2 linked regions of the Rhizobium sp. SSA_523 genome follow. The protein of the gene in region 2 interacts with the protein of the main gene of each other region in a pairwise test. Links are inferred from orthologs where the notes say so. Each region holds a gene or a part of one and is shown on either strand. Other genes may lie near its edges.

What was found.
Region 1: the proteins of mobA (region 2) and QTJ18_RS13080 interact in binary tests that used the Escherichia coli proteins (3 or more experiments, as listed by UniProt). The link is inferred for Rhizobium sp. SSA_523 from one-to-one orthologs.

The regions. Positions count from the first base shown.
Region 1 is NZ_CP129382.1:965,049-973,474, reverse strand. The notes cover bases 2,261-5,194. They hold QTJ18_RS13080 (molybdopterin molybdotransferase MoeA), read right to left. Parts: upstream 4,376-5,194; coding sequence 3,146-4,375; downstream 2,261-3,145. Other genes in these bases: trpC (indole-3-glycerol phosphate synthase TrpC), read right to left, coding at 4,871-5,194; moaC (cyclic pyranopterin monophosphate synthase MoaC), read right to left, coding at 4,380-4,871; QTJ18_RS13085 (cryptochrome/photolyase family protein), read right to left, coding at 2,261-3,005. In the rest of the region: pyrG (CTP synthase), read left to right, coding at 1-24; QTJ18_RS13095 (hypothetical protein), read left to right, coding at 408-827; QTJ18_RS13090 (ParA family protein), read left to right, coding at 842-1,510; more of QTJ18_RS13085, read right to left, coding at 1,524-2,260; more of trpC, read right to left, coding at 5,195-5,686; trpD (anthranilate phosphoribosyltransferase), read right to left, coding at 5,705-6,721; QTJ18_RS13060 (peptidylprolyl isomerase), read right to left, coding at 6,742-8,426. UniProt on the Escherichia coli protein: Catalyzes the insertion of molybdate into adenylated molybdopterin with the concomitant release of AMP.
Region 2 is NZ_CP129382.1:1,170,539-1,179,029, forward strand. The notes cover bases 2,211-5,209. They hold mobA (molybdenum cofactor guanylyltransferase MobA), read left to right. Parts: upstream 2,211-3,393; coding sequence 3,394-4,026; downstream 4,027-5,209. Other genes in these bases: QTJ18_RS13975 (multidrug effflux MFS transporter), read left to right, coding at 2,211-3,407; mobB (molybdopterin-guanine dinucleotide biosynthesis protein B), read left to right, coding at 4,023-4,541; QTJ18_RS13990 (OmpA family protein), read right to left, coding at 4,682-5,209. In the rest of the region: QTJ18_RS13965 (methyl-accepting chemotaxis protein), read right to left, coding at 1-603; QTJ18_RS13970 (DMT family transporter), read left to right, coding at 1,261-2,166; more of QTJ18_RS13975, read left to right, coding at 2,184-2,210; more of QTJ18_RS13990, read right to left, coding at 5,210-6,796; QTJ18_RS13995 (usg protein), read left to right, coding at 7,121-7,387; QTJ18_RS14000 (methyltransferase domain-containing protein), read left to right, coding at 7,473-8,291; QTJ18_RS14005 (DinB family protein), read left to right, coding at 8,337-8,491. UniProt on the Escherichia coli protein: Transfers a GMP moiety from GTP to Mo-molybdopterin (Mo-MPT) cofactor (Moco or molybdenum cofactor) to form Mo-molybdopterin guanine dinucleotide (Mo-MGD) cofactor.

The sequences.
Region 1 (8,426 bases), 200 kb from region 2 along the record:
TTGGAACAGAGCCGTCTCGTCTGACGCCACCAAGGCGACAGGTTGATCCTGAAATCTGCCCGGACCTCTCTCAGGAGGCCCGGGCAGATTGCGTTTCGGCGCCCGTGCGGCGGCACCATCACCGGATCATTGCGGCGTCAAATTGCGGCGCCAGCGAGACATCCGGACATCAAGGTGATTCGCGACACAATCTCTCGACAACCGCTTATCCGGCGAAAGACTTTTCGCCTTGCGGCTCGATTCGTATCAGGGCGACAGGGTGGTGCTTGCAAAATCAACAGGATAGACGACACGTGCAGCTTTTATAATATACATTCTCATAGTCTTTTAGGACTATGCTTACCGCCGTTGAATGTGACAGAATTATTACATAGATTTCAGTTAGACATTAGGAGAGGGCGGACAATATGAGTAAAAAACACAGGAATTTATACTCCATCATTCTTGAAGGCATCAGGCAGAACCTGAGTGACGACGATCTTCAGCGCCATATCGAGGAGAATGGCGACACGTCCGGCAGCAAAGCCAGCAGCAAGCGGATCGTCAAGGCGGCGCTTTTGGGTTTTTCGGACGAGGATCTCGTCGATGCCGAGATGATTGCACGTCTGGCGGCTTTGGCGGCGCGGCATCGCAGCCTCGCTCTTGCCGATCGCCAGAAGCGCCCGGCTCTCGCTAAAGCTCCTCTTCTGGAAAACTCCGTCGATGCCGCGCCTGCCGGTGACGGCATTGCCGAAGTCGCGGCGACGAGACGGCCTCGCACCGCTGCTGCGGCCGGCGCCGCACGTGCCGTCCGCGCAAGATCCCGCCGATCGCCTGTCCTCAGTTGAGTGAATGCCAGCCAATGAAAATCATCAGTTTTGGCAATGCCAAGGGCGGTTCGGGCAAGACGACCAGCGCCGCCCTGTTGTGCTCGGGCCTCTGCGCGCGGGGATACCGGGTGACGCTGCTCGATTGCGATCCTCTATTCCCGCTCTATGACTGGGCCGTCGGCGCGGTATCACGTCACGCCACGGCGCTGCGCGTATCGGATGCCAGGCGCATGGCAGCGCAGATCAAGGCGCAGCGCTCCCAGGTCGATTACCTGATCATCGACCTTTCCGGCGCCTCGAGCATCATGAACGCGCTGTCCTTCGCCATGTCGGATCTCGTCCTCGTTCCCATGCAGGGCTCCGTCATGGATGCGCGTGGCGCGCTGCATACGATCGAGCTCATCCAGACGGTTGCAGACAATCAGCGGGCGCCGATCAAGACCTCCCTGGTGCTGACGCGTGTCAGCCCCATGGTCGTGACCAATGCGGTACGCTTCGCCCGGCAGATCGTCGAGAGGCGGAGCGTTCCCTTCCTGCCGATACCGGTTCTGGAACGCAGCGCCTATCGCGACATGTTCAGCCACATGACGAATCTCGTCGATGCCGAGCATGAGGCGATCAGCAATCTGCCAAAGGCCCGCCGGGACATCGACCGGCTGACGGATGCGGTGGCGGATTGCATGGGCCACGCATGCGCTTGATTGGCCTTGCGCTTCAGTGCCCCGCGCCTTTCGCGCCGCCTTGTTCGCCTTGCGCCCCGGCCTGGTTCTTCACCCGGCCATAGGCCTGCAGCGCGCGGTCGCGTGCCGCGCCATGATCGACTATGGGCTTGGGATAGGTCTCGCCGAGCCTTACACCTGCCGTCGACAAGACCTGGTCCGGCGCCGCAAAGGGCTTGTGGATGTATTTCTTCGGCAGCCGGCCGAGTTCTGGAATGAAGCGCCGGACATAATCGCCGTCGGGATCGAATTTCTCGCCCTGCAGAATAGGGTTGAAGATGCGGAAGAAGGGTGAGGCATCGGCGCCGGATCCGGCAACCCACTGCCAGTTGGCGGCATTGGATGCAGGATCGGCATCCACAAGCGTGTCGCGAAACCAGGCCTCTCCCTTCCGCCAGTCGATCATCAGATCCTTGATCAGGAAGGAGGCGGTGATCATCCGGACCCGGTTATGCATATAGCCATGCCGCCATAGCTGGCGCATGCCCGCATCGACGATCGGGTAGCCCGTCATGCCTTTCGTCCAGGCGTCGAAATGCGAGGGGGCGTCCTGCCACACAAACGCATCGAAGCGGCTGTTCCAGTTGGCGCTGCCAAGCTTCGGAAACTCCACCAGCAGATGATAGCAGAACTCACGCCAGACCAGTTCCTTGCGGAAATGAATGAGATTTTCGGTCGCCTGCAGGCCCTGCGTCGCCTGCCAGACGCGGGCGGGCGTGATCTCGCCAAAGGCGAGGTGCGGGGAGAGCTGGGAGGTCGTATCTTCCAGACCGGGAAAATCCCGCGCTTTCTTGTAGCTGCCGATGGCCTCCTCGATAAAACGCTCGAGCCTCTGCCGTGCGCCATTCTCGCCCGGTTGCCAGTGGTCCGGAAATTCCACCGCCCAATCCGGCGTTTGGGGCCGCAGGTTCCAACCGGCCAGGTCTTCGGATGACAGGTCGCCACCGGGCGGCGGTATGCGCTCGGGCGCATCCATCGGGTCGCGCGGCTCGCCTTCGCGTTCAAGAGCCCGCCAAAAGGGCGTGTAGACGCGGTAGGCGCCGCCGGTGCCGGTGCGCATGGTCTGCGGGTCATGCAGCAGTTGGCCCTTGAAGCGGCGGATCTCAAGGCCAGCCTCCTGGACGGATTTGAGGAGCTCGGCATCCTCGGCATCGCGCTCGTAGAGCCGGTTGAGAAAGAGCGCCTGCGCACCCGTCTCCGCCGCAAGCTGGCGCAGGACCTCGCCTGCCTCGCCGGTCCGCAAGATCAGCCGGTTGCCCGCCTCGGCAAGTCTTGCGGAGAGCGCCTCCAGCGAATGGTGCAGCCACCATTCCTGCGCGCCGCCCAAGGGACCGATCGATCCGGTGGCCGGTTCGCGGATATAGATGCAGATGACCGGCGCTTCGCTTTCCACCGCAGCGGTGACCGCGCCATTGTCGTCCAGCCGAAGATCCTTGCGGAACCAAAGAATGACGGGCGAAGGGGAAGACGAGGGCACGGCGAACTCCATTCACAAAAGCAAGGATCGACGACTGGTCGAAGACCGGTCAGGCAAGGTTCGACCAGGGATCGACCGGGGATCAACCGGCGACCGAACCGGTGTCTATGCCGGGGCTACGCGCCGCGAGGCGCGACGGTTCACCCGACGAAGGGACGCAGCAGCAGGATGGGGCAGGGGGAGCCGGCCGGCAGCTCCGGCGCAAAAGGCGGCCGGATGATCAGGGCATCGGATCTGGCGAAGATCTTCATCATCGAACTGTCCTGCTTGCCGAAACTTACGGCCTGCAGCCTTCCCTCGACATCGCGGCGCAGGGTCGCGCGCAGATAATCCTGTCGCTGATCATTCTGCGCCAGCGTGGTTTCGGTGATTGCCGTTGCGGGCCGGCTGGGGAGGGGTCGTTGCGCCAGGAGACACAGCAGCGGCTCCAGGAAGAGCAGGCTGCAGACAAGGCTGGCAACCGGATTCCCAGGCAGGCCAAGCACCTGCATGCCGTCCAGCGACCCCACCATCAAAGGCTTGCCCGGCCGCATGGCAATGCGCCAGAAATCCAGCTCCATGCCCTTCGCCTTCAGGCTGGCCTGGACAAGATCGTGATCGCCAACCGAGGCGCCGCCAAGCGTGACAAGCACATCGGCCCTCAAGGCGCGCGCCTGATCTATGGCAGCCTCGATCAGCCCGCTATCGTCGGGCACGATGCCGAGATCGATCACCTCGGCGCCGGCGGCCTTGATCAGTGCCGCGACCCCGAATGTATTGGAGGCGATGATCTGGTCGGCGCGCGGCGTCTGTCCCGGTGCGATCAATTCGTCGCCGGTGGCAATCAGCGCCACGCGCGGGCGGCGCAGCACCGAAAGCCTCGGATGGTTCATTGCCGCCGCAACGGTGACATGTGCATGATCGAGCAGGGTTCCGGCCGGAAGGACGGTCTCGTCCAGCGCGAAATCCTGGCCTTTCGGCCGGATATGCCGGCCTTTGGTCACGGCAAAGGCGGTGCGGATGCGCCCGTCTTGCAGCACTTCGGCATCTTCCTGGATGAGCACCGCATCGGCGCCCTCCGGCACCGGCGCGCCGGTGAAGATGCGCACGGCTTCGCCTTGGCCGACCTGTCCGCCAAAGGCGTGCCCGGCCGCGGCCTCGCCGATCACGCGAAGCTCCGCGCCGATTGCCGGAGCATCCTCAGCGCGCAGCGCGTAGCCATCCATGGCCGAGGCATTGAAGGGTGGCTGGGTGAGACGTGCGGCCAGATCCTGAGCCAGGACGCGCCCGTCGGCCTGCGCGAGGTCGACCCATTCGGCCTCGTCTACGGCCCGCGCTCGCGACAAGAGGCGGCTCAGGGCCTCTGAAACGGGAAGGAGCGGCCCTGCCATCACATCATTCCTCTTCGCGGCGCCAGTCCCCGGACTTGCCACCGCTCTTCGACACCAGCCGGATCTGGCCGATCTCCATGCCCTTGTCGACGGCCTTTGCCATGTCGTAGATCGTCAGGCAGGCGATGGAGACAGCCGTCAGCGCTTCCATCTCGACACCCGTCTTGCCGGTGAGCTTCACGAGCGCCTGGACATGCAGACCCGGCAGGGCCTCATCCTCGGAAATATCGACAGTCACCTTGCTCAACATCAAAGGATGGCAGAGCGGGATCAGTGAGGACGTCTGCTTGGCGGCCATGATGCCGGCGAGTCGTGCCGTCCCAATCACATCGCCCTTCTTGGCATTGCCGGCCCGGATCAGCGCCAGCGTCTCAGGCTGCATGCGCACGAAACCTTCGGCAGTGGCGATGCGCACCGTGTCCGATTTGTCCGCCACATCGACCATATGAGCCTCACCGGCCTGGTCGATATGGGTCAAGCCTTCTGCGCCCGCCATCACTCGGCCGCCTGGCTGGAAGCGTCGCCATGCAGCAGATCGCGCGTCGCGGCGGCGACATCCGCCTTTCGCATCAGGCTTTCGCCGACGAGGAAGGTGGAGATGCCGCAGGCCTTCAGCCGCAGGCAATCCGCATGTGTGAAAATGCCGCTTTCGCCCACCAGCAGCCGGTCTTCCGGCACCATGGGCGCCAGTTGCTCGCTCACCGCCAGATCTAGCTCGAATGTGCGCAGGTTGCGATTGTTGATCCCGATGAGCGGCGAGGACAGCGCGAGCGCGCGCTCCATCTCCAAGGCGTCATGCACTTCCACCAGCACATCCATGCCCAGCGCCAGCGCTTCGTCTTCAAGCCGTTTCGCCAGATCATCCGACAGCGAGGCCATGATCAGCAGAATGCAATCGGCACCCCAGGCGCGCGCCTCATGCACCTGGTAGGTGTCGTACAAGAAATCCTTGCGCAGCGCCGGAAGCGATGCGGCCTGTCGCGCCGCCTGCAGGAATTCCGGCGCGCCCTGAAAGCTCGGAGCATCGGTCAGCACGGAAAGACAGGTGGCTCCGCCCTCCTCATAGGCTCTGGCAAGCGCAGGGGGATCGAAATCCTCGCGGATCAGACCCTTCGAGGGGCTGGCCTTCTTGATTTCCGCGATCAGCCCGAACCCGCCACTCTGCCGCCTGGCCTGCAGCGCCTTGAAGAAACCCCGCGGAGCCTCCTGGTCCGCCGCCATGGCCTTGAGATCGGCAAGCGAGGTCACGGCTTTGGCGGCCGCAATTTCCTGCAGCTTGTAGGCCTCGATCTTTTTCAGAATGTCGCTCATGGATCGCGCAGGGCCTCCTCAGCTGGGCTCGTTGGATACTGCCACAAGCCGGTCGAGAACGGCGGCGGCATTGCCGCTGTCGAGCGACTGGGTGGCGAGGATCATGCCTTCCAGCACATCCGCCGCCTTGCCGGCGACGACCAGCGAGGCCGCCGCATTGCAGAGCGCAATATCGCGATAGGCGTTGCGGGCACCCGACAGGACATCACGCAGCGCGCGGGCATTGGCTTCGCCGTCTCCACCCTTCAACTCGTCGATCGTGGCACGCGGCACGCCGAAATCTTCCGGCGAGAGTTCGAAATTGCGAATGCTTCCATTTTCCAGCGCCGCGACATGGGTGGTGCCGGTGGTGGTGATCTCGTCCATGCCTTCGCCGTGCACGACCCAGATGGTCTCGGAGCCGAGATCGCGCATGACCTCTGCAATCGGCTGCAGCCAGCGCGGCGAGAAGACGCCGAGCAATTGGCGTCGCGCGCCGGCCGGATTGGAGAGCGGGCCGAGCAGGTTGAAAATGGTGCGCGTGCCCAGTTCCACCCGGCTTGGACCGACATGGCGCATGGCCGCGTGATGCACCTGGGCGAACATGAAACCGATTCCGGCTTCATCCACGCATCGGGCGATATGATCGGGTGCGATATCCAGCTTCACGCCAAGCGCCGTCAGCGCGTCCGCCGTGCCGGATTTGGAGCTGAGGGCGCGATTGCCGTGCTTGGCCACCTTCACGCCCGCGCCGGCGACGATGATGGCCGCCAGCGTCGAGATATTGTAGGTGCCGAGACCGTCGCCGCCTGTGCCGACAATGTCGATTACATCGGCCGAGGTCGAGACGGGCAGCATCTTTGCACGCATGGTGGATACGGCGCCGGCGATCTCCTCGACAGTCTCTCCGCGCACGCGCAATGCCATCAGGAAGCCGCCGATCTGCGAGGGCGTGGCTTCGCCCGACATCAGAATGTCGAAGGCCGCGCGCGCTTCCTCCCGCGACAGGGCCTCGCCATTGGCGGCCTTTGCGATGAAGGGTTTCAGATCCGGCATGGTGCTCCTCCCGAAGCGCGTCAGCGTACCATGGCCTGTTCGGCCAGCGCCTGGTTGATGGACACGCCGTAGCTCTTCTGCAATTGGTTGACCACCTGGTCCAGCATATCGTCGCCGCTGGCGCGGGCAATCTGCTCGATTTCCTGGTCATTGCCGGACAAGGCATCGGAGGGCTGTTCGTTGACGGCCGTGACCGTCATCAAAAGCTGTGTCTCGCCATCCGCCCCAAGAGCGGTGGCATGCAGGCCGGCAGGGCCGGCAAAGGCCGCACGGATCGCTTCGGCTCCAAAGATCGCATCCGAGGCCTGGCGTCGCAGACCGGCCTTGGTTTCAACCGTCAGACCAAGCTCGCCGGCAATGGCGGCCAGGGTTTCGCCCTTGTCGAGACGCGCCTTCAATTCTTCGGCCTTGGCCGCCAGCGCAGTGCGCTGCTGCTCGCTCGTCCAGTCGGCCACAGCCTTGTCATGCACTTCCGAGAGGGCGCGATCGCGCTCGGGGATCACTTCGCGGACGTCGAACCAGACATAGCCGTCATTGCCGAGGTTGACAGGCAGCGCTTCCATGCCGGTATCGGTGCGGAAGACTTCCGGAAGCAGATTGGGCGCGGCCGGCAGGCCGGCGACCGGCTTGCCTTCGCCGTCATTGCCGCTCTTGTCGACCGTGGCCACGGCCGATTTCAGCTGCAATTGCGTTGCCGCTTCCTCCAGCGAGGCGCCACCGCCACGCAGATCCTCGAAACGGTCGTGGACCGCCTGCACGGCCTGGGCGGCCGCGGACAGCGACAGCTGGCGGCGCATGTCGTCCTTGACCTCGTCGAAGGTCTTGGTCGTCTCCGGACGAACATTGGTGACGCGCAGCACAACCGGGCCAAAGGCGCCTTCCACCACCGGCGTCACGCCGCCTTGCGGTCCAAGCGCGAAGGCGGCATCGGCCACTGCCTGGTCCGGCAGGGCATCGCGGGTGAAATCGCCGAGCATGACGTCTTCAGGCTTCTTGCCCTGATCGGTCACGAGTTGATCGAAGCTCAGCTGGCGCTCCTTCATCTGCGCCAAAGCGGCCTCGGCCATCTCCTTGCTCGGGAAGCTCAGCTGCTCGATGGTGCGGGTCTCCGCCGTCTTGTAGCTGTCCTTGCGGCGCTCATATTCGGCGCGCACCTGCTCGTCGGTCACGCTTGCGGGGTCGGCGACATCGGCCGGCTGCAGCGTGACATAGGCGAACTTGCGCAGTTCCGGTGCCCGGTAGCGGCTCTTCTTCTCGGCAAACCAGCTGGCGAGAACTTCCTCCGTCGGCGCCTTGACGGGATCCGTATTGGCGAAGGAGAGGAGCAGGTAATCGACATCGCGCACCTGGTCGCGATAGGTCTTCAGCGCATTGACGAGCACCTCCGGCGGCTGGAAGCCATCGGCAACCGCATCGACGATCTGGCTGCGCACCGCAACCTTGCTGCGCTCCTGGATATAGTCTTCCTCACGCAGGCTGGCATTGCGCAGCCTTGCCGAAAACAGCTGGCGGTCGAAGCGGCCGTCATTGCCGCGGAAGGCGGGATCTTTGGCGATCAGCGTCGCAAGCCTGTCCTGCGAGAGGCCGAGCCGCATATCTTCAGACAGCTGATCGAGCGCTGCCCCGGCCGCGAGCTGCGAATAGGCCTGGCTCTCGACACCCAGTGCGCGGGCCTGTTCCGTCGTCAGCTGCATGCCGAACTGCC
Region 2 (8,491 bases):
GTCGCTGTCGGCATTCTTGACCGCATCCATCACATTGTCGATGCGACCCGCCATGCTCTTCAGCGCAAAGGCATCGAAGAGCGCACCCTTGGCGAATTTCTCCTTCGCCTCGCCGAGCCTGCGAACCTCTTCCACCTGGGTGCCGACGGCCGATGCGAGACGACGGATCTCCTCCACACTGTCATGCATGCCCTGCCCCGTCGCATCCATGTCGCGATTGATCGCCGACAGGTTCTGCGCCGCCTGCCGGAGGGCGGGCGCCGTCTGCTGGACGGATGCCAGCCGCTGAAGATCCTCCGGCGTCGTGACCAGTCCCTCGAGGCGATCGAGACCGGCATCGAGCGCGTCGATCGCGCCGTAGAGCGTCGTGAGACCCTTGTCGTCCGGACGCGCCAGATAGCCGAACAGCGCCGCCTGCAGCCGCTCGAATTCGCCGATATTATCGATCGTTGCCCGCGTCACGGTCATGTGGCCGTTCAGCATGCGGGCAGTATAGAAGCCGGCAAGCCCCACGCCTGCGATCAGCAGGATCAGCGGCACGACGAACAACAAAACCTTGGTGACGATCCGGCGGCTTTGCAGCAGGCGATCCAGGAACGACATAAATCAACCTCAACGCAAGCCGGCGGCAAGCCGCGCAATGGCATCTGGGGCATCTGGCCGGGCGTTCTTCCCGCTTCATGCGGAGCAGGCGAAGATTGACCGCAAGATCTTGAACTTTGCGTTAATGGGAACAAAGGCGAGCGCCCCGAAGCCCGTGCAGCAATCAATTAGGAGAGGTGGCGGGCGAGAGGCAGGAGGACGACGACGCCGCCGGAAATCGTAAGGCAAACTTACGAAGCGGCTGGTTCTAGCCAGATCAATGCTTTAATACATCATCCAGATGAGGTTGCCGCTCCCTCAGCGGATGAACCATCCGCCCGGGTTGTCGAAGGCCAAGGGGGAGATCAGCAATGAGAGAGCGGTTTGGGGTGGACGCCGGTCACGGGCCTTTCGGCATCCGGCTTTTCTGTCGATTCCAAACGATATCGGCGACGCCTGTCACCCTTCCGTTTCAGCCGGACCGGCCTGAAGGGCCTGGCCAGCCGTGACCAATCTTGGCCGGGCCTGGCCAGCCCTGACTTGCCATGCCTTGCCCTGATCGGCCCTGATCGGCCTTCAAGGGCACGCCGGGGCAAGCCGGCGCGCTCCGGTCGAACCGAATGCCCGCTGATTTGTTGCATACGCGTTTTAAACAAGAAAAGACCTAGGGAATCGGAAATGCCTCTGTCGCAGAATGCCCGCGGCGCCGTAATGATGACACTCGCCATGGGCGTTTTCACCGCCAATGATGCCTTCGTCAAACTGGTGACGCCGGATATGAATGTCGGCCAGATCATGTTCATCCGCGGCAGCATGACCTCGCTGCTTCTCCTGCTGATGGCCGGCTACTACAAGCTTCTCGATCAGTGGCGGCTGATGTTTTCGCCAAAGGTCCTGCTACGCTCCGCTTTCGAGATCGGCGCTGCCATCACCTATATTTCCGCGCTGGCGCATATCGATCTCGCGGTTGCGGCGACCATTCTTCTGTCCTTGCCCCTGGCGGTGACATTCGGTGCCTGGCTGATCTTCAAGGAGGAAGTCGGCTGGCGGCGCTGGGCGGCGATCCTTGTCGGCTTTCTCGGCGTGATCATCGTCTTGCGGCCCAGCCCGGAAGCTTTCCTGCCCGCCTCGCTGCTGGCCGTGGTCACGGTCTTCTTCACCGCCGGACGCGACCTCACGACCCGCCGGATCCCCTTTGGAATTCCGACCCTCATCATCTCGCTCTTTGCCGGGCTGACCAATGCGGTGATCGGCGCAGCCCTCATTCCGGTCATGGGCGGCTGGAGCCCCGTCAGCCTGTCGTCCTTCCTCAGTCTGGCCGTGGCATCCGCACTGATTCTCGCCGGCTACCTGACCATCGTCATCGCCATGCGGTCGGGCGAGATCTCCTTCATCGCGCCTTTCCGCTATACCAGCCTTATCTTTTCCCTCACGCTCGGCTTCTATTTCTTCGGCGAGACGCCGGATGGCACCATGGCGATCGGGGCAAGCCTGATCGTTGCTTCCGGCCTCTATGCCTTCTATCGGGAAAAGCTGCGGGCACGCAGCACGGCCGCCGAGAGCGTGCCGCGCACACCGCACTGACGGCAGGAGCCAGACGCTTGACCAAGCCGCGCATCGTCTATCTGGACAGAACCACGCCACCGCACATCTCCACCCTTGTTCTGGTGGCGGGGCTTGCAGCCCTGACGCTGAACATCTTCCTGCCCTCGCTTGCCGACATGGCCCGCCATTTCGGCACTCCTTACGCGGTCATGCAGCTTGCCGTATCGGCCTATCTGGCCGGGACCGCCGTGCTGCAGCTGGCCATCGGGCCGCTGTCGGACCTGTTCGGCCGGCGCCCCGTGATGCTGACCTGTATCGGTCTCCTGGCGCTCGGTTCGGTCATCTGTCTTCTGGCGCCCAATGTCACCGTCTTCATGATCGGCCGCATTCTGCAGACCGCGATCGTCGCCGGTTTCGTGCTCTCCCGCGCCATCGTCCGGGACATGGTGCCCGCCGATCAGGCGGCATCGATGATCGGCTATGTGACCATGGGTATGTCTCTCGTCCCGATGGTGGCCCCCGCCCTCGGCGGCGTGCTGAACGATGCCTATGGCTGGCAGGCGAATTTCGTCGTGATGCTGGTCTATGCGCTTATCTGCCTCGTGGTGGTGTATCGCGATCTCGGTGAGACGCATCATCACCGCTCGAAAAGCGTTGCAGACCAGTTCAGGGCCTGGCCGGAACTCGTGCGGGCGCCGGCCTTTTGGGGCTTTGCCCTCACCTGTGGCTTCGCCTCCGGCATCTTCTACGCCTTCCTCGGCGGCGCCCCCTTCATCGGCACCGTGATCTACCGGCTGACGCCGGCCATGCTCGGCCTGCAATTCATGCTTCTCGCCCTCGGCTACACGCTCGGCAATTTCATCTCCGGACGCTATGCGAGCCGCATCGGCATCATTCGCATGATCATGTCCGGCAATCTGATCTCGCTTGCCGGCGTCATTCTGGCGCTGCTCCTCCTCCTGCTTGGCTTCGACAGCGCCTTCGCCTTTTTCGGCCCCCTGTCCCTGGTCGGGCTTGGCAACGGCCTCACCCTGCCGAGCGCCAATGCCGGACTGGTCAGCGTCAAGCCGCATCTGGCGGGCTCGGCCTCGGGCCTCGGCGGGGCTCTCTATGTCGGCGGCGGCGCGGCCTGTTCCGTGCTGGCGGGCTGGCTGGTCACCGAGGAGACCGGTGCCCTGCCGGTGCTGTGCCTGATGCTCGCCTCATCCCTGCTCGCCCTTATCTTTTCCGAGATGATCCGCCGCACGCAGGAAAGGCTCTCCCTCGATGACGACACCTAAACCACGCCATCCGCCCGCCGTCATCCTGGCCGGCGGCCAGTCGCGCCGGATGGGTCAGAACAAGGCCGGCGTCATGCTCTCCGGCAGGCCGCTGATCGACCACGTGATCGCCCGGCTCGTGGCGCAGGTCTCCGCCCTGGCGATAAATGCCGCGGAGCCCGTTGCCGTGCCCCCGGGTATGCCGGTGATTGCCGATACCGTGCCCGGCCAGCGCGGTCCCCTCGCCGGCATTCTCACCGCCATGCGCTACGCGGCGGAGACGGATCCGGACGCCTCGCACGTGCTGACCGCGCCGATCGACAGTCCCTTCCTGCCGCTCGACCTGGTGGACAGGCTGGCGGCGGCGGCACATGCCGATGGCGCTAGCGCGATCGCTGCCTCCGCCGGCGCCCTCCATCCCGTCTGCGGTCTCTGGCGCGTCGACCTGGCCGATCGGCTGCAGGCGTTTCTGGAGGGGCCGGAGGAGCCGCGGGTCAAGGCTTTCCTGAAGACCCAGATGATGCGCAGCGTCGACTTTCCGCAGCTCGACACGCCTGCCGGCCCGCTCGACCCTTTCCTGAACCTCAACACGCCGGCCGATCTCGAAAGGGCCGAAACCTTTCTGCGAGTGCTTCCATGACAGCCTCACCACCGAAAATCTTCGGCATTGCCGGCTGGAAGAATTCCGGCAAGACCGGCCTGATGGTCCGCCTTGTCAGCGAACTCACCGCCAGGGGCCTGCGGGTATCCACCATCAAGCATGCCCATCATGATTTCGATATCGACAGGCTGGGAGCCGACAGCTACCGGCACAGAGAGGCTGGTGCCCATGAGGTGGCGCTGGTATCCGGCACGCGGTTTGCCATCATGCACGAATTGCGGGGCGCCCCGGAACCGGCCTTTGGGGAGATCCTGGCGCGCCTGGCGCCGTGCGATCTCGTCTTGATCGAGGGCTATAAGCGCGAGCCGGTGCCGAAGATCGAGGCCCGCCGCCGCAACGCCAGCAAGACCGAACCGCTTGCGCCGACGGATCCGCATATCTGCGCCATTGCCGCCGATCACCCGATCGACGGTGCGACCCTGCCGGTCTTCGATCTGGACGATACGCAAGCCATCGCCGATTTCGTGCTGTCAACGGTCGGGCTTGCCGGCTGAGGGGCGCCTGTCATTGCGTCACCATTTCCAGCGGACCGACAGACGAAAACACCGCCGGACCAGTCCGGCGGTGTCGATCACAGTGTTGGCAGTGCCGGCGCGCCGGACCGGGTGCGGTCCCTCGGCCGATCCGCCATTCGTCAGCGGTTCTGGGCGACCGGCTTGACCAGCGGCGTGATGCGGCGGATCGTGACGCGGCGGTTATCCTGCGAGGCGGCTTCGGTCCGCACCTTCAGATACCGTTCGCCATAGCCCTGGGTAGCCAGGTTTTCAGGCGGAATGCCGTAGGCATCGGCCAGCACGACGGCCACCGATTCCGCCCGCCGGTCGGAAAGCACGAGGTTGCTGTCGTCCGAGCCCACCGCATCGGTATGGCCTTCGATCAGGAAGGTTTCGCTCGGATCCTTGTCGAGCACCGCCTTCATGGCCTCGGCCACCTTGCGCATGGAGCGCGCCTGGTTCATCGGGATTTCCGCGCTGCCGGTGGCAAAGGTGATGGTATCGAGGTCGATACGCCGGACCTTGTCGCGAATGCGGGCCGAATAGCGCACTTCATCGAGCGAGTAGACCCGTTCGACACGTTCGACCGGCGGCTGTTCGAGAAACTCGTAATAGTCGCGGTCCGGATCGCTGGACGTATCGATGATATATTCGCTCACCGGCACCGTCAGCCGCATCGGCGGCAGGTCGATGCCCGGATCGCGCCAGACATAATCGGGATCGCGCTGCTCATCCATGAGTTCCGGTGCGTAATAGAGCACGTATTCGCGGCCGTCCCGGCCAATGCGCGAACGCTGGACGATATCGCCGTAGCGGTTGCGGATGGTGACGATGCGAATGCCATTGTCACGCTCGATCAGTTCGCGCGTCCGGCCACCGCCAAGGCGCTCATATTCCGGCTCGTAGCCGTCATCGTAGAAGCGACGGCTGTCGTCATGGCGCACGAAGGTGCGGTTGTCGATCGAGATGATCACGCGGCCGTCACGCTGCGGCTCCCGCTCGTCAATGCCACGCTGGCGCTCGTAACGCGGACGTTCGCTCAGACGCTCGCCCCGCTCTTCCGTCACCGGTTCGATGCGGATTCGGGCAGCAGGCTGGCCGCTGATGGTCGCCTGCGCTTCGGCATCGCTGGTTGGCGGGGCCGCGGGTGCGGCGGCCGGAGCCACCGGAGCGGCCTGCTGCGCGCCAGCTGCCGGAGCACCGGCTGCGCCTGGGGTGGGAGCCCCGGGTGCTGCGCCCGGCGCAGGAGCTGCAGCAGGAGCTGGCGCGGCGCCGGCGGCAGGTGCCTCCTTGGCGCTATCGAGGACGGCTGCACCGTTTTTCACCGGCAGGATTACGGGCTGATTGCTGGATGCCGGATCCTCGGCGATCTGCCGCGCCCGCTCGATTTCCTCGGGCGTTGTGGGAGCAGCGGCGGTCGGCGCGGCCTCGGCGCCGGGTGCCGAAGGAGCAGCGGGTGCTGCCTCAGGCGCAGCGGGTGCTGCCTCAGGTGCGGCGGGTGCTGCCTCAGGTGCGGCGGGTGCCGCCTCAGGTGCAGCGGGTGCCGCCTCAGGTGCAGCGGGTGCTGCCTCAGGTGCGGCTGGAGCTGCCGGGCTCTCGCTCGGGGTGGGGGCAACCTCAGAGCTGGGCGCAGGGGCTTCAGGAGCTGGCTGGTCGGCAGGTCGTTCGGCAGGCTGTTCGGCTGCGGGCGGCGCTTCGGGTGCCGGTTGCTCGGACCGCGGCTGTTCAGCCGGCGGTGCCTCCGGGGCGGGCTGTTCGGCAGGCTGTTCGGCGGCCGGCGGCGCTTCGGGTGCCGGTTGCTCGGACCGAGGCTCTTCAGCCGGCGGCGCTTCCCGGGCGGGTTGCTCGGCAGGGCGTTCGGCAGGCTGTTCGGCGGCCGGCGGCGCTTCGGGAGCGGGTTGCTCCGACCGAGGCTCTTCAGCCGGCGGCGCTTCCGGGGCGGGTTGCTCGGCAGGGCGTTCGGCGGACGGCTCGGCAGCCGGCGGCGCTTCAGGGGCAGGCTGTTCCGGCGGCGCCTCAGGGGCAGGCTGTTCCGGCGGCGCCTCAGGGGCAGGCTGTTCCGGCGGCGCCTCTTCCCGTCTCGGCTCATCTCCCTGCGGCGGCACGATGACCTGCGCCTGCACGCGGACCAGGGACTGTCCCGGCATGACCGGTGCCGCTGGCACGGGTGTCAGCGCCAGAGCGGGTTGCGCCAAAAGGCTGAGGGACATCAGCGGCAATGCGACGCTGGCGAGGAGTCCGTTTCGCTTGGACATGATTTCTCCCTGTTTCTGGTTGGCCTGCCATTCATGTTTGCCGGCCGAGCCATCTTCAAATTGGTCGAGGCGATCGGCTTCGCTAACGCAGAGCCTGGCCTCCGGTTCCGTCGCACAGGAAAGCGCAACCGCGATGAACCGCATGTGAACCCGGTTGGCAGCAGCTGTTCATAATGAGTGCTAAGCAATTGTTTTTCATTGGGAAAACCTGCTGTAAGCAGCTAGTGTTAAGCCTCGGTTAAGCCGCAAATGCTGCAATCGGCCAGGGGCGAGGGATCGCCTTCGCCCCGAGGTCAACTCCGAGGGACGATCATGGCAAACACAATGACAGCCGATATGGAAATGATGCTGAAGGGCTATGGCATCACCACCGCGCAAATCCTCTACCGCATGCCCGACCACCCGTCCCTGCTGCAGACCTTCCTGTGGCAGCATTACGATCTGGCGCCGGATTTCCCTGAGATGAACACTTTCCTGCAATTCTGGCAGGAAAAGCTGGATGGCCCCCTGCATTCGGTCAGATACGTGCATCGCAAGCTGATCGCCGCCGGTGAATGGCGTGCGCTGAAGGGAGAATTCATCCTCCACTGACGAGAGATTCGGACCACCTGCTTGCCAAGCTGCAGACGCCGCCGTACATCCGCGGCACGACAGGCAGCGACAGCGGGAGGCGGATATGGCCAAAATTGACGAAGAAGCGCTGGCAGAGGCTTACAACCGTGCCCTTGCGCATGAGAAGGCCGGCGAGATCGACGCCGCGGTTGCAGCCTATATAGAGGTTCTGGCCATCGATCCGGAAGACCATGGCGGCGCGGCAGTGCGCATGGCGGCGCTCGGTCGCGGCGATACGCCGCCCAAGGCGCCGGATGCCTACGTCGAGACGCTGTTCGACCAGCATGCCGAAGATTTCGAGAACATCCTGGTGGAGCAGCTCGGTTATGCCGTCCCGGTTCTGGTGCGCCAGCGCTTCCAGGCGCTCGGCCTCGGTCCGTTCAAGCGCATGCTCGATCTCGGCTGCGGCACGGGGCTGACCGGCGGCACGCTGCGCGACATGGTGGATGACATCACCGGCGTCGATATCTCGGAAAACATGGTCGAGATCGCGCATGAGAAGGATCTCTACGAGACCCTCTATGTCGCCGAAGTCGAGGATTTTCTCGAGGACAATGACGACGAGGCCTTCGACCTCGTCACGGCAACCGACGTTCTGCCCTATCTGGGGGCGCTGGAACCGCTGTTCTTCGGCGCCGCCGAGAACATGGTGAAGAACGGCATTTTCGTCTTTTCCTCCGAAACGCTGCCGGAGCCGGTCATGGCGGGCCGGTCCTATATGGTCGGGCCGCATCAGCGTTTTGCCCATTCGCAGACCTATGTGCGCGAGCGGCTGGCCGATACGGGCTTCGAGCTTGTGGAGCTGACCGACATCAATGTGCGCATGCAGGATGGCCAGCCGACGCCCGGCCATCTGGTGATTGCGCGGCTGACCGGTGCATGATCGGTCGCCTGTCGCTGCAGCCTATCTGTGCTTTTGGAGGGGACCATGACGCCGCAACGCTATTTTCTCGCCCAGGCCTATAACAATGCCTGGGCCAATCACCGCCTTCTCAACTGCTGTCGTCAGCTGTCCTTCGAGGAACTGCACGCGGCCCGCACCAGCTTCTTTCCGTCGATCATCCACACGCTGAACCATCTCCT